Streptomyces hawaiiensis: one gene and its partner. Each later gene encodes a partner of the first gene's protein in a complex. Links are inferred from orthologs where the notes say so. Each region holds a gene or a part of one and is shown on either strand. Other genes may lie near its edges.

What was found. Proteins that work in one complex are often made in the same cells at the same time.
Region 2: the proteins of mfd (region 1) and uvrA are in contact, whole or in part, in a crystal structure (PDB 4DFC), measured with the Escherichia coli proteins. The link is inferred for Streptomyces hawaiiensis from one-to-one orthologs.

The regions. Positions count from the first base shown.
Region 1 is NZ_CP021978.1:3,661,923-3,670,317, forward strand. The notes cover bases 2,032-6,157. They hold mfd (transcription-repair coupling factor), read right to left. Parts: upstream 5,766-6,157; coding sequence 2,232-5,765; downstream 2,032-2,231. Other genes in these bases: CEB94_RS16720 (DUF2079 domain-containing protein), read left to right, coding at 6,087-6,157. Outside these bases: CEB94_RS16700 (TetR/AcrR family transcriptional regulator), read left to right, coding at 137-739; CEB94_RS16705 (SDR family NAD(P)-dependent oxidoreductase), read left to right, coding at 801-1,586; more of CEB94_RS16720, read left to right, coding at 6,158-7,526; CEB94_RS16725 (ABC transporter permease), read right to left, coding at 8,067-8,395. UniProt on the Escherichia coli protein: Couples transcription and DNA repair by recognizing RNA polymerase (RNAP) stalled at DNA lesions. Mediates ATP-dependent release of RNAP and its truncated transcript from the DNA, and recruitment of nucleotide excision repair machinery to the damaged site.
Region 2 is NZ_CP021978.1:2,231,227-2,235,591, forward strand. What follows is about bases 760-4,365. They hold uvrA (excinuclease ABC subunit UvrA), read right to left. Parts: upstream 3,987-4,365; coding sequence 960-3,986; downstream 760-959. Other genes in these bases: CEB94_RS10315 (YceI family protein), read left to right, coding at 760-891; CEB94_RS10325 (maleylpyruvate isomerase family mycothiol-dependent enzyme), read left to right, coding at 4,209-4,365. Also shown: CEB94_RS10310 (helix-turn-helix domain-containing protein), read right to left, coding at 1-238; more of CEB94_RS10315, read left to right, coding at 340-759. UniProt on the Escherichia coli protein: The UvrABC repair system catalyzes the recognition and processing of DNA lesions. UvrA is an ATPase and a DNA-binding protein. A damage recognition complex composed of 2 UvrA and 2 UvrB subunits scans DNA for abnormalities.

The DNA of each region.
Region 1 (8,395 bases):
ACCTCCCACTCGCATCCGACCCCGCGGCGCGCGACCCGTCGCATCCGGCCCGCACAACTTGACACTGACAAGATTGCCCGAAGCGACCCCGACTTGTCAATGACAAGATTCGGCGGGCGCGCGTACGCTCCTGACCATGAGCACCAGCAAGTCGTCAGCGAACGAAAAGGGCCCTGCCAACCGCCCTTACCACCACGGTGACCTGCGCCGCGCCATCCTCAGCGCCGCCCTGGACGTCATCGCGGCGGACGGCCCGGCCGCGCTGAGTCTGCGCGACCTCGCCCGCCGCGCCGGTGTGTCGCACGCCGCGCCGGCCCACCACTTCAAAGACCGGGCGGGCCTGCTCACGACGATCGCCGCCGAGGGCTTCGGGCTGCTCGCGACCACGCTCAGGCAGGCGGCGGACCTGAAGGAAGCGGGCGTGCGCTACGTGCGTTTCGCGCGGGAGCATCCGGCGCACTTCCAGGTGATGTTCGCGCCCGAGCTGCTGCGCGAGGGCGACCTGGAACTGGCCACCGCCCGCGCCCTCGCCGGTGACGCCCTGCGCGACGCCGTCGCCGCCGTACCGCCGCGGGGCCGCGGCACCGACGCCCGGCTCGCCGGTGTCGCCGCCTGGTCCCTGGCCCACGGCTTCGCCACGCTGCTCCTCAGCCACAACCTCGACGGCCCGGTGGGCGACCAGGACCCCGAGGAGGTGTTCCGCGGGCTGGCGGCGATGCTGTTCCGCCCCGCCGAGTAGCAGCGCCCCGGGCGACACCCGCTTGACCTTGACACTGACGTCAAGGACGGACGATCCCCGCATGACATCCCCGTATCCGAAGACCGGTCGGCAGCACGCGGGCACGACGCCTCGAACCGTGCTCGTCACCGGCGCCGGTACCGGCATAGGCCGTGCCACCGCGCACACGTTCGCCGACGAGGGCGCACATGTCGTGGCGGTGGGCCGCCGCGAGGCGCCCCTCGTCGAGACCGCCGGCCATGACCCGTCCCGTATCAGCCCGCTCGTCGCCGACATCACGGCCGCCGACGGCCCCGAGACCGTCGTCCGCACGGCACTCGACCGGCACGGCCGTATCGACGTACTGGTGAACAACGCCGGGATCGTCAGCACCCAGTCGCTGCGCACCTACACACATGCCGCTGTCGAGCCCCTGCTCGCGACGAACCTCCTCGCCCCCGTCCTGCTCACCCAGGCGGCGCTCCCGGCGCTGGAGGACAGCCGCGGTGTCATCGTGAACGTGACGACGTCGGTGGGGCAGCGCGGCTGGCCCGGCAACTCCCTGTACGCGGCCGGGAAGGCGGCCCTGGAGGTGCTCACCCGCAGTTGGGCGGTGGAGCTCGCGCCGCTCGGGATCCGGGTCGCCGCCGTGGCCCCGGGCGCGATCGGCACACCCATCGGTGAACACGCCGGCCACACCCCCGAGCAGCAGGCCGCGATCCGCGCGTGGCAGCTCGATCACACGCCGCTCGGACGGGTCGGCCGCCCCGAGGAGGTGGCGTGGGCGATCGCCCGGCTGGCGTCGCCGCAGGCCTCCTTCATCACCGGCGTCGTCCTTCCGGTGGACGGCGGCGCGGTCGTCACATGAGACTGACGCGCATGGCAGCACCTCGTATGCGGATCGGCGAACTCGCCGAGGCGACCGGCACGACCCCGCGCGCCCTGCGCCACTACGAGCAGGCGGGCCTCATCGCCTCCGAACGGGCCGCCAACGGCTACCGCCTGTACGACGCCGGTACGGCCGTGCGCGTCCGCAACATCCGGCAACTGCTCGACGTGGGGCTGACGCTCGACGACGCACGGGTGTTCCTGCCGTGCCTGGACGGCGATGTCACGGCCGGTCCCGCCTCCGAGAAGGGGCTGCGGGTGGCCGCCGACCGTCTCGCGGTGCTGGACGCCCGTATCGCAGCGCAGACCGCGGTCCGTGACCGGCTGGCGTCGGCGCTGCGGGAAGCCACGGGCGGGCACGTACCACCGGCGGCCCAGCGCGAGAGTGTCGGCCCGCCCGTACGACCGGCGGACGCGCAGCGCCAGACCACCGGCGCACCCGCACCCGGGCCCAGGACAAGACCCTGGGCCCGGGCGAACGCCTCCTGAACCGGACGAAGGACGCCGGTGCGCGCGTACGACCAGGGGTGGCCCAGCGCGAGGCCGCCCGCGCCCCGGCGCCCGCACCCGCCGGGGCGGTAGAGCGTACGGCCCGGTGCCTGACGGGGCTTCAGCGGATCCGGCGTCAGGACCCCAGCACAGAGGTGAGGAACTCCCCGACCCATGCCAGCAACTCCCGCCCGACCAGCGGCTTCCCGCCCACCTTCGCGGTCTTGGGGCGCGGCACCAGCACCTGGCGCACCGTCGGCTTGATGACGACCCCGGGGTACAGCCGCTTGACCCGCAGCTCCTGGGACTCGCGCAACTCCACCGGGGCGAACCGGATGTTGCTGCCCTGCAGCACGATCTCACCGACGCCGCACGCGCGCGCGAACATGCGCAGGCCCGCGACGAGCAGCAGGTTCTCCACCGGTTCGGGCAGCTTGCCGTAGCGGTCGACGAGCTCCTCGCGGACCGCCTTGATGTCCTCCTCCGAGTTGGCGGAGGCGATGGCGCGGTACGCCTGGAGCCTGAGGCGCTCGCCGGGCGCGTAGTCGTGCGGGACATGCGCGTCTACGGGCAGCTCGATCTTGACCTCGAGCGGCTGCTCCTCCTCGATCCCGCCGGTCTCCAGCTGGCGCCGGTAGTCCGCGACGGCCTCACCGACCATCCGTACGTACAGGTCGAAGCCGACGCCCGCGATGTGGCCGGACTGTTCGCCGCCGAGGAGGTTGCCCGCGCCGCGGATCTCCAGGTCCTTCATGGCCACGTACATACCGGCGCCCATCTCCGTGTGCTGGGCGATGGTCGCGAGCCGCTCGTGCGCGGTCTCGGTCAGCGGCTTCTCCGGCGGGTAGAGGAAGTAGGCGTAGCCGCGCTCGCGGCCCCGGCCCACCCGGCCGCGCAGCTGGTGCAGCTGCGACAGGCCGAAGTTGTCGCCGCGCTCCACGATCAGGGTGTTGGCGTTGGAGATGTCGATGCCGGACTCCACGATCGTCGTGGACACCAGCACGTCGAACTTCTTCTCCCAGAAGTCGACGACGACCTGCTCCAGTGCCGTCTCCGACATCTGGCCGTGCGCGGTGGCGATGCGCGCCTCGGGGACGATCTCGCGCAGCCGGGCTGCCGCGCGGTCGATCGACTCGACGCGGTTGTGGATGTAGAAGACCTGACCCTCGCGCAGCAGCTCACGGCGGATCGCGGCGCCGATCTGCTTCTCCTCGTAGGGGCCGACGAAGGTGAGCACCGGGTGGCGCTCCTCCGGCGGGGTGGTGATCGTCGACATCTCGCGGATGCCCGTGACCGCCATCTCCAGCGTCCTGGGGATCGGGGTCGCGGACATCGTCAGCACGTCGACGTTGGCCCGGAGCTTCTTCAGCTGCTCCTTGTGCTCGACGCCGAAGCGCTGCTCCTCGTCGACGATGACCAGGCCCAGGTCCTTGAACTTCGTCTCGGACGAGAACAGCCGGTGCGTGCCGATGACGATGTCGACCGAGCCCTCCTGCAGGCCCTCCAGGGTCGCCTTGGCCTCGGTGTCGCTCTGGAAGCGGGACAGGGCCTTCACGCTCACGGGGAACTGCGCGTACCGCTCACTGAACGTCCCGAAGTGCTGCTGCACGAGCAGGGTCGTGGGCACCAGGACGGCCACCTGCTTGCCGTCCTGGACGGCCTTGAAGGCGGCGCGGACCGCGATCTCGGTCTTGCCGTAGCCGACGTCGCCGCAGATCAGGCGGTCCATCGGGACCGTCTTCTCCATGTCCTCCTTGACCTCGGCGATGGTGGTGAGCTGGTCGGGGGTCTCCGCGTAGGGGAAGGCGTCCTCCAGTTCGCGCTGCCAGGGGGTGTCCGCGCCGAAGGCGTGCCCGGGGGCGGCCATGCGCGCGCTGTACAGCTTGATGAGGTCGGCGGCGATCTCCTTGACGGCCTTCTTCGCGCGGGCCTTCGTCTTGGTCCAGTCGGCGCCGCCGAGGCGGTGCAGCGTGGGCGACTCACCGCCGACGTACTTGGTGATCTGCTCCAGCTGGTCGGTCGGGATGTAGAGGCGGTCGCCGGGCTGGCCGCGCTTGGCGGGGGCGTACTCGACGACCAGGTACTCGCGGGTGGCGCCCTGCACCGTGCGCTGCACCATCTCGATGTAACGGCCCACGCCGTGCTGCTCGTGGACGATGTAGTCGCCCGGCTCCAGGGTGAGCGGGTCGATGGTCTTGCGGCGTCGGGCCGGCATCCGGGCGCCCTCACGGCCGGACGCCTTCTGGCCCGACAGGTCCGTCTCGGTGAGGACGGCGAGTCTGAGGGCCGCGTCGACGAAGCCGTGCTCGATGGAGCCGCACGCCACGTGCACGACGGACGGGGAGATCTCGGCGAGGTCGGAGTCGAGGCGGGCCGCGATGCCCTCGCCGCCCAGCACCTCGACCGTACGGGCCGCCGGGCCGTGGCCCTCGGTGACGAACACCGTGCGCCAGCCGTCGGCGAGCCAGCCCTTGGTGTCGGCGAGGGCCTTGGCGGTGTCCCCGCGGTACGTCTCCGGGGCGTGCATGCCGAGCTTGAGGGTGTCCTCGTCGAGCTCCTCGTCCGCGGCGAACGGCGACACCGACCACCACATCATGTCCAGCTCGCGGGCCCGGTCCCGGACGTCCGCGATGGACCACAGGGAGGCCGCTCCGACGTCGATGGGTGCCTCGCCGCCGCCGGCGGTGGCCGCCCAGGAGGCCTGCAGGAACTCCTGCGAGGTGGCCACGAGGTCCGACGCGCGCGTGCGCACCCGCTCCGGGTCGCACACCACGGCCATGGCGCCCTTGGGCAGCACGTCGAGCAGCAGCTCCATGTCGTCGACGAGGACCGGAGCCAGGGATTCCATACCCTCCACGGCGATGCCCTCGGCGATCTTGCCGAGCAGTTCGCCGAGCTCGGGGTGCTGTTCGGCCAGGGCACGCGCGCGCGTGCGGACGTCCTCGGTGAGCAGCAGCTCGCGGCACGGCGGCGCCCACAGGCCGTGATCGGCGACTTCCAGGGAGCGCTGGTCGGCGACCTTGAAGTAGCGGATCTCCTCGACGTCGTCACCCCAGAACTCGACGCGCAGGGGGTGCTCCTCGGTGGGCGGGAACACGTCGAGGATGCCGCCGCGCACGGCGAACTCGCCACGCTTCTCGACGAGCTCCACGCGCGCGTACGCGGCTGCGGCGAGGGCTTCGACGATCTCGTTGAGGTCGGTGCTCTGCCCGGTCCGCAGCGAAACCGGCTCCAGGTCGCCGAGGCCCTTGACCTGCGGCTGGAGCACGGACCGGACGGGCGCGACGACGACCGAGACCGGGCCGGTCTCGGGGTCGTCGGGGCGGGGGTGGGCCAGGCGGCGCAGCACGGCCAGGCGGCGGCCCACGGTGTCGCTGCGGGGGCTGAGCCGCTCGTGCGGGAGCGTCTCCCAGGACGGGTACTCCACGATCCCCTCGGCCGGGAGGAGGGAGCGCAGGGCCGCGGCCAGGTCCTCCGCCTCACGGCCGGTCGCCGTGACCGCCAGCACCGGGCGGCCTGTGTCACGGGCCAGGGCGGCGACCGCGAAGGGGCGGGCCGCAGGGGGGCCGACCAGGTCGACATGCATGCGGTTGCCGTCTTCGGCCGCCTTGATCGCTTCCGCGAGCGCGGCGTCCTTGACTACGGCGTCGAGCAGACCGTGCAGGCTCATGGGGGCTTTTTCCGTCCAGAGGTGGGCAACACGACGGGCCCGACGCGCGCCGCGGGCCGGGGGTCTCCAGCGTACGACGATGCGCGCCCGCACGGCGGGCCTGTGGATAACGCCCGTTCTCCCCGGGGCGAGCACCCGCTCTCCCGGCGTGGCTCCGGGGAGGCGCGCCGGGCCTGTGGCACGTGACCCCACGGCACGCAGTCGGCCAAGTGGGGATTCAGCCTCCCAACCTTCACAGCATCACCTCCACCCGTTGTTTTCGCCCCGGCATGATCGGTCGGACGCCGCTTCCGGCCGCTCACCGCACCCCTAAGGCACGGCATGCCTGCCCCCACCCTCCAGGTCTCACAACCCCACATACCGACGCCGGTCGCCCATCCCCCGGAAGACCGGCGCCCCGCCCGCGCGCGGGGTGAACCATGGGTCCTCGCGGCAGTCCTCTTCGCCGCCTACACGGTCGTCTCCGTCGGCCGCTACCGGCACATGGCCACCCTCTCCTGGGACCTGGGCATCTTCGAGCAGGTCGTGCGCGCCTACGCGCGGCTGCGGGCGCCGGTGTCCGACCTCAAGGGGCCGGGGTTCGACATCCTCGGTGACCACTTCAGCCCGGTGACCGCCCTGCTCGCGCCGCTGTACCGGCTCTTCCCCTCGCCGGTCACGCTGCTGGTCGCGCAGGCCGCGCTCTTCGCGCTGTCCGCCGTGCCGGTCACGCGGGCCGCCGCCCGGCTCCTGGGCCGTCGCCGCGGACTGGCGCTCGGTCTCGCGTACGGACTGTCGTGGGGCATCCAGCGGGCCGTCGACTTCGACTTCCACGAGATCTGCTTCGCCGTCCCTCTGATCGCCTTCTCCCTGGAGGCCCTCCTCGCGCGGCGCCCGCGCGCGGCCCTGTGGTGGGCGCTGCCTCTGGTGCTGGTGAAGGAGGACCTGGGGCTGACGCTCGCAGCGATCGCGCTCGTCGTCGCCTGGCGGGCGCGCGGTTCGTCGCCTCAAACGGTTCGGTACGCGCTCGGCGTGGCGGTGTTCGGCGTGGCGGCGACGGTGCTCGTCCTGACGCTGGTCATCCCCTCGTTCAAGACCTCGGGCGGCTACGACTACTGGAACAAGGTCAGTGATGCGGGCAGCCCCTTCGACGGCATCGGCACCAAGCTGCGCACGCTCGCCTGGCTGCTGATCCCGACGTCGGGCCTGCTCGCCCTGCGCTCGCCGCTGCTGCTGGTCGCGCTGCCGACGCTCGGCTGGCGGTTCCTCTCCGGCGACGAGCACTACTGGGGCACCGACTGGCACTACAGCGCGGTTGTGATGCCGGTCGTCTTCCTGGCCCTCACCGACGCGCTCCCGGCCGTTCGCCGCAGTACGCGCGCGTGGCTGGGTTCCTACGTCGCTCAGCTGCCGGCCGCGGTCGCCGCGGCGGCACTGGCACTGACCACGTCGCTGCCGCTTGCGCAGCTCACCGAGGCCGAGATCTACCGCAAGCCCGACGCGGTGTCCGGCGTGGAACGGCTGCTGGCGCGGATCCCCGACGACGCCACCGTCGAGGCCAACATCGGCCCGATCAGCCGCCTCACCTCGCGCTGCCGGGTCTTCTGGCTCGGCGGCACGCAGGGCGTCACGCCGGAGTACATCGCCCTGGAGAACATCGGCGACAAGTACCGCGACCCCGTGGGCTACGCCCGGCAGCTGCACCCCCTCGCCGAGTACGCCGTCGCGGGCGAGGCGGGCGGGTACGTGGTCCTCCAGCGGAGGACGGCGACCGGGGGGTGACGCCGCGCAGGGTCCTCGGGCTCGACCGCTAAGGGGCCGACCGGGCGCGAGGCACTCCGGCCAGGACCCGAGAGAGGCCCGACCGGGCACAGCGCCCTCCGGCCAGGACCCGCAAAAGGCCCGACCGGGCACAGGGCCCTCCGCCCCGACCCGCACGGGACCCGGCCGGACGTCTGGCCGACCGCCCCACTGCGGACCCGCCCGGCCGTTGGCCTGCCCCCCGTTGGCCCGCTACCCCGAGCCCGCTCCTCTGCCCAGCCCCATCCCTCGTTGGCCCAGCACACCGCAGACCCGCCCCGCGCCTGTCCCACCCCGCTGCCGCCCCGCCCCGTCGCCCGCCCCAGGGAACTGCCGACCCGGCGGCGCCCGACCCACGGCACTGCCGACCCGGCGGCGCCCGGCGCGGCCCGCCGCGCACGAGCCCGCACGCCGCCGGGCCCGCCCCGGAGGTGGAGACCTCCGGGGCGGGCCCGTCCTCCGCAACCCCCGTGTGCGGTGGTTCTTGGGCGGCATTGAGCGGCGTTGGGCGGCAACGACCGGCTACTCCGTCGCGATCGCGTTCAGGACGTTCATCCGGCCCGCCCGGAACGCCGGGATGAGTGCCGCGAACAGGCCCACGAACGCCGAGCCGATGAAGACGCCGATGATCGTCGGCCAGGGGATGTCCAGGACCATCAGGCCCTCCAGGGCGAGCAGCTGCTGTGCCGTGGCGCCCCAGCCCATGCCCAGTCCGAGGCCCAGCAGGGCACCGAAGAGGGCGATGACGACCGACTCCATGCGGATCATGCGGCGCAGCTGGCGGCGGGAGAGGCCGATCGCCCGCATCAGTCCGATCTCGCGGGTGCGCTCCACCACCGACAGGGCCAGGG
Region 2 (4,365 bases), 1.4 Mb from region 1 along the record:
CGCCGAGGGAGAGGTTCAGGGCGTCGGCGAGGGCGCCGAGCACCTGGGCGGAGGGGTTGCGGTCGCGGCCCTGTTCCAGCCGGGTGAGGTACTCGACGCTGACGCCGGCGAGTGTGGCCAGTTCGGCCCGCCTCAGGCCCGGGGTCCGGCGCCGGGGGCCTGCGGGCAGACCTGCCTCGGCCGGGGTGACGGCTTCACGCCAGGTGCGCAGGAACGTGCCCAACTCGTTGTCGCTCACCTGCCGAACGTACAGCGCCCCGGGGCGCGGAGGGTGGCCCCGTCACTACCAGGCTCCGGCCGGTCTCCCTTCCGGGCCGCGCGGCTCGCACAGTGGAGGGCATGACGAATGACACCGCCATCACCGCCCTGCCGCTGGCCTCCGGTCAGTGGGCCCTCGACCCGTTCCACTCCTCCGTGAACTTCACCATCCGGCACCTGGGCATCGCCAAGGTGCGGGGGCGCTTCGAGCGGCTGGAGGCCGAACTGTTCGTCGGGGAGCGGATCGAGGACGTGCGGGTCTCCGCGACCGTCGACCTGGCCTCGGTCAACACCGGCAACGCCGACCGGGACGGGCACGTCCGCGCCTCCGACCTGCTGGACGTGGAGAAGCGCCCGACGATGACGTACCGCTCGACGCGGGTGTCGGGCGAGGGTGAGGACTGGGCCATGGAGGGCGAGCTGACGATCGGCGACGTGACCCGCCCGGTGACCTTCGCCGTGGAGTTCGGCGGACTGGTCGAGGTGCCCATGGACGGCAGCCGGCACGCCGGGTTCGAGGCGACGGGCGAGATCCGGCGCGGCGATTTCGGACTGGACTTCGCCCCCGGTCTGCTCGGCGAAGTGGTCAAGATCCAGCTCGACATGCAGTTCGTGGAGCCGAAGACGGCCTGACCGCGCACCGAACGCGCCGTGCCCCACAGGAGGTTGCCTGTGGGGCACGGCGCGTGCAGCAGGAGACCTCAGGCCTTGCCGGCCCTGGTCGTCTTCTTAGCGGCGGCCTTGGTGGTCTTGGCCGCCGTCTTCTCGGTGGCCGTGCTGTTGACCGTCTTGGTGGCGGTCTTGCGGGCCGATGCCGTCTTGGCCGCGACCGTCTTGCGGGCCGTCGTCTTGCGCGGCGCCTTCACCGAGGACGCGTCGCTGACGCGGTCGGCGCCGAGGACCTCCCGCAGGAACTTGCCGGTGTGGCTGGCCGGGACTCCGGCCACCTGCTCGGGTGTGCCCTCGGCGACGACCAGACCGCCGCCGGCGCCGCCTTCGGGGCCCATGTCGACGATCCAGTCGGCGGTCTTGATCACGTCGAGGTTGTGTTCGATGACGATGACCGTGTTGCCCTTGTCGACCAGTCCGGACAGGACCGTCAGCAGCTTGCTGATGTCCTCGAAGTGCAGGCCGGTGGTCGGCTCGTCCAGGACGTAGACCGTGCGGCCGGTGGAGCGCTTCTGCAGTTCGCTGGCGAGCTTCACGCGCTGCGCCTCACCGCCGGACAGGGTGGTCGCGGCCTGGCCGAGGCGGACATAGCCGAGGCCGACGTCCTTCAGCGTGTTGAGGTGCCGGGCGATCGCGGGGACCGCTTCGAAGAAGTCGGTGGCCTCCTCGATCGGCATGTTCAGCACCTCGGCGATGGACTTGCCCTTGTAGTGGACCTCCAGGGTCTCCCGGTTGTACCGGGCGCCGTGGCAGACCTCGCACGGGACGTAGACGTCCGGGAGGAAGTTCATCTCGATCTTGATGGTGCCGTCGCCCGAGCAGTTCTCGCAGCGTCCGCCCTTGACGTTGAAGGAGAAGCGGCCGGGCATGTAGCCGCGGACCTTCGCCTCGGTCGTCTCGGCGAACAGCTTGCGGACGTGGTCGAAGACGCCGGTGTACGTGGCCGGGTTGGAGCGGGGGGTGCGGCCGATGGGCGACTGGTCCACGTGCACGACCTTGTCGACGAGGTCGTCGCCGTCCACGCGCGTGTGCCGCCCGGGCACGCTCCGGGCGCCGTTCAGCTCGCGGGCCAGGTGCGTGTACAGGATGTCGTTGACCAGCGTCGACTTGCCGGAGCCGGACACTCCGGTGACGGCGGTGAACACGCCCAGGGGGAACGAGACGTCGATGTCCTGGAGGTTGTTCTCCCGGGCGCCGTGCACCGTGAGCTGCCGGGACGGGTCCAGCGGGCGGCGGATGTCGGGCAGCGGGATGGCTTTCTTGCCGGACAGGTACTGCCCGGTCTGCGACTCGTCGTTGGCGAGCAGCCCCTTCAGGGAGCCGCTGTGCACGACCTTGCCGCCGTGCTCACCGGCGCCGGGGCCGATGTCGACGACCCAGTCGGCCATCTTGATCGTGTCCTCGTCGTGCTCGACGACGATGAGCGTGTTGCCCATGTCGCGCAGCCGGACCAGGGTCTCGATCAGCCGGTGGTTGTCGCGCTGGTGCAGACCGATGGACGGCTCGTCGAGGACGTACAGGACGCCGACGAGGCCGGAGCCGATCTGGGTGGCCAGGCGGATGCGCTGGGCCTCGCCGCCGGAGAGGGTGCCGGCCGCGCGGTTCAGCGAGAGGTAGTCCAGGCCGACGTCGACCAGGAACCGCAGCCGCTCGTTGACCTCCTTCAGCACGCGCTCGGCGATCTTCTTGTCGCGGGCGGTGAGCTTGAGTTCGCCCAGGAAGTCCGCGCAGTCACTGATGGACATCGCGGAGACCTCGGCGATGGACTTGTCCATGATCGTGACCGCGAGGACGATCGGCTTCAGGCGCGTGCCCTCACAAGTGGGGCACGGCACCTCGCGCATGTAGCCCTCGAAGCGCTCGCGGCTGGAGTCGCTCTCGGCCTCGCTGTGCCGGCGCTTGACGAAGGGGACGGCACCCTCGAAGGCCGTGGTGTACCGGCGCTCACGCCCGTAGCGGTTGCGGTAGCGGACCTCGACCTGGGTCTTGTGGCCGTGGAGCAGGGCCTTCCTGGCGCGCTGCGGCAGGCCCGCGAAGGGGATGTCCGTACGGAAGCCCAGCGCGTCGGCGAGGGCGCCGATCAAGCGGCCGAAGTAGTCCTTGGTGTGGCCGTGCGACCAGGGGTGGATGGCGCCCTCGTCGAGGCTCTTGTCCGGGTCCGGGACGATCAGCTCCGGGTCGACCTCCATGCGCGTGCCGATGCCGGTGCAGTCCGGGCAGGCGCCGAAGGGCGAGTTGAAGGAGAAGGAGCGCGGCTCCAGCTCCTCGAAGGACAGGTCGTCGTACGGGCAGTACAGGTGCTCCGAGAACATGCGCTCGCGCTCGGGGTCGTCCTCGGGGAGGTCGACGAAGTCGAGCACGACCATGCCGCCGGACAGACCGAGGGCGGTCTCGACGGAGTCGGTGAGGCGGCGCTTGGCGCCGTCCTTCACCGTGAGACGGTCGACGACCACCTCGATGGTGTGCTTCTCCTGCTTCTTCAGCGTGGGCGGGTTCGACAGCTGGATCGTCTCGCCGTCCACCCGCGCGCGGGAGTAGCCCTTGGTCTGGAGGTCGGCGAAGAGGTCGACGAACTCGCCCTTGCGCTCGCGCACCAGCGGCGAGAGCACCTGGAAGCGGCTGCCCTCGGGCAGCTCCAGGACCCGGTCGACGATGGCCTGCGGCGACTGGCGGGTGATCGGGCGGCGGCACTGCGGGCAGTGCGGCTTGCCGATGCGCGCGAAGAGCAGACGCAGGTAGTCGTAGACCTCGGTGATGGTGCCGACCGTGGAGCGCGGGTTGCGCGAGGTCGACTTCTGGTCGATGGAGACGGCCGGGGAAAGGCCCTCGATGAAGTCGACGTCCGGCTTGTCCATCTGGCCGAGGAACTGCCGGGCGTACGAGGAGAGGGACTCCACGTAGCGCCGCTGTCCCTCCGCGAAGATGGTGTCGAAGGCCAGCGAGGACTTGCCCGACCCCGACAGGCCCGTGAAGACGATGAGCGAGTCGCGCGGGAGGTCGAGCGAGACGTTCTTGAGGTTGTGCTCGCGCGCTCCACGGACGATGAGACGGTCGGCCACGCCGGTCCGCACCTTTCTTGAGAGAAGTGACAGGGGCGGGGCCCCCGTCTTTCTCAGACTAGGGGAGGCCACTGACAACGCCGGACGGATTCACGGGTTGCCAACAAACCCCGGCTCTCCAGCATGCCCGACGCCACGTCCGACCATATAGCACGTGCTTTCGATTTATGGCACTGCTTCACCACCTTCACCCGAAGGAGTGGCGGAGTTAGGGTCAGCACCATGATTGATCACGCTCATGACCTGGCGTCTGTACGTGACGCGACGGAACGGCTGCTGACCGCAGTCGGCAAACTGGACAACGCCTCTGTGACCCACCCGTCACGGCTGCCCGGCTGGAGCCGCGGCCATGTCCTGGCCCACCTCGCCCGCAACGCGG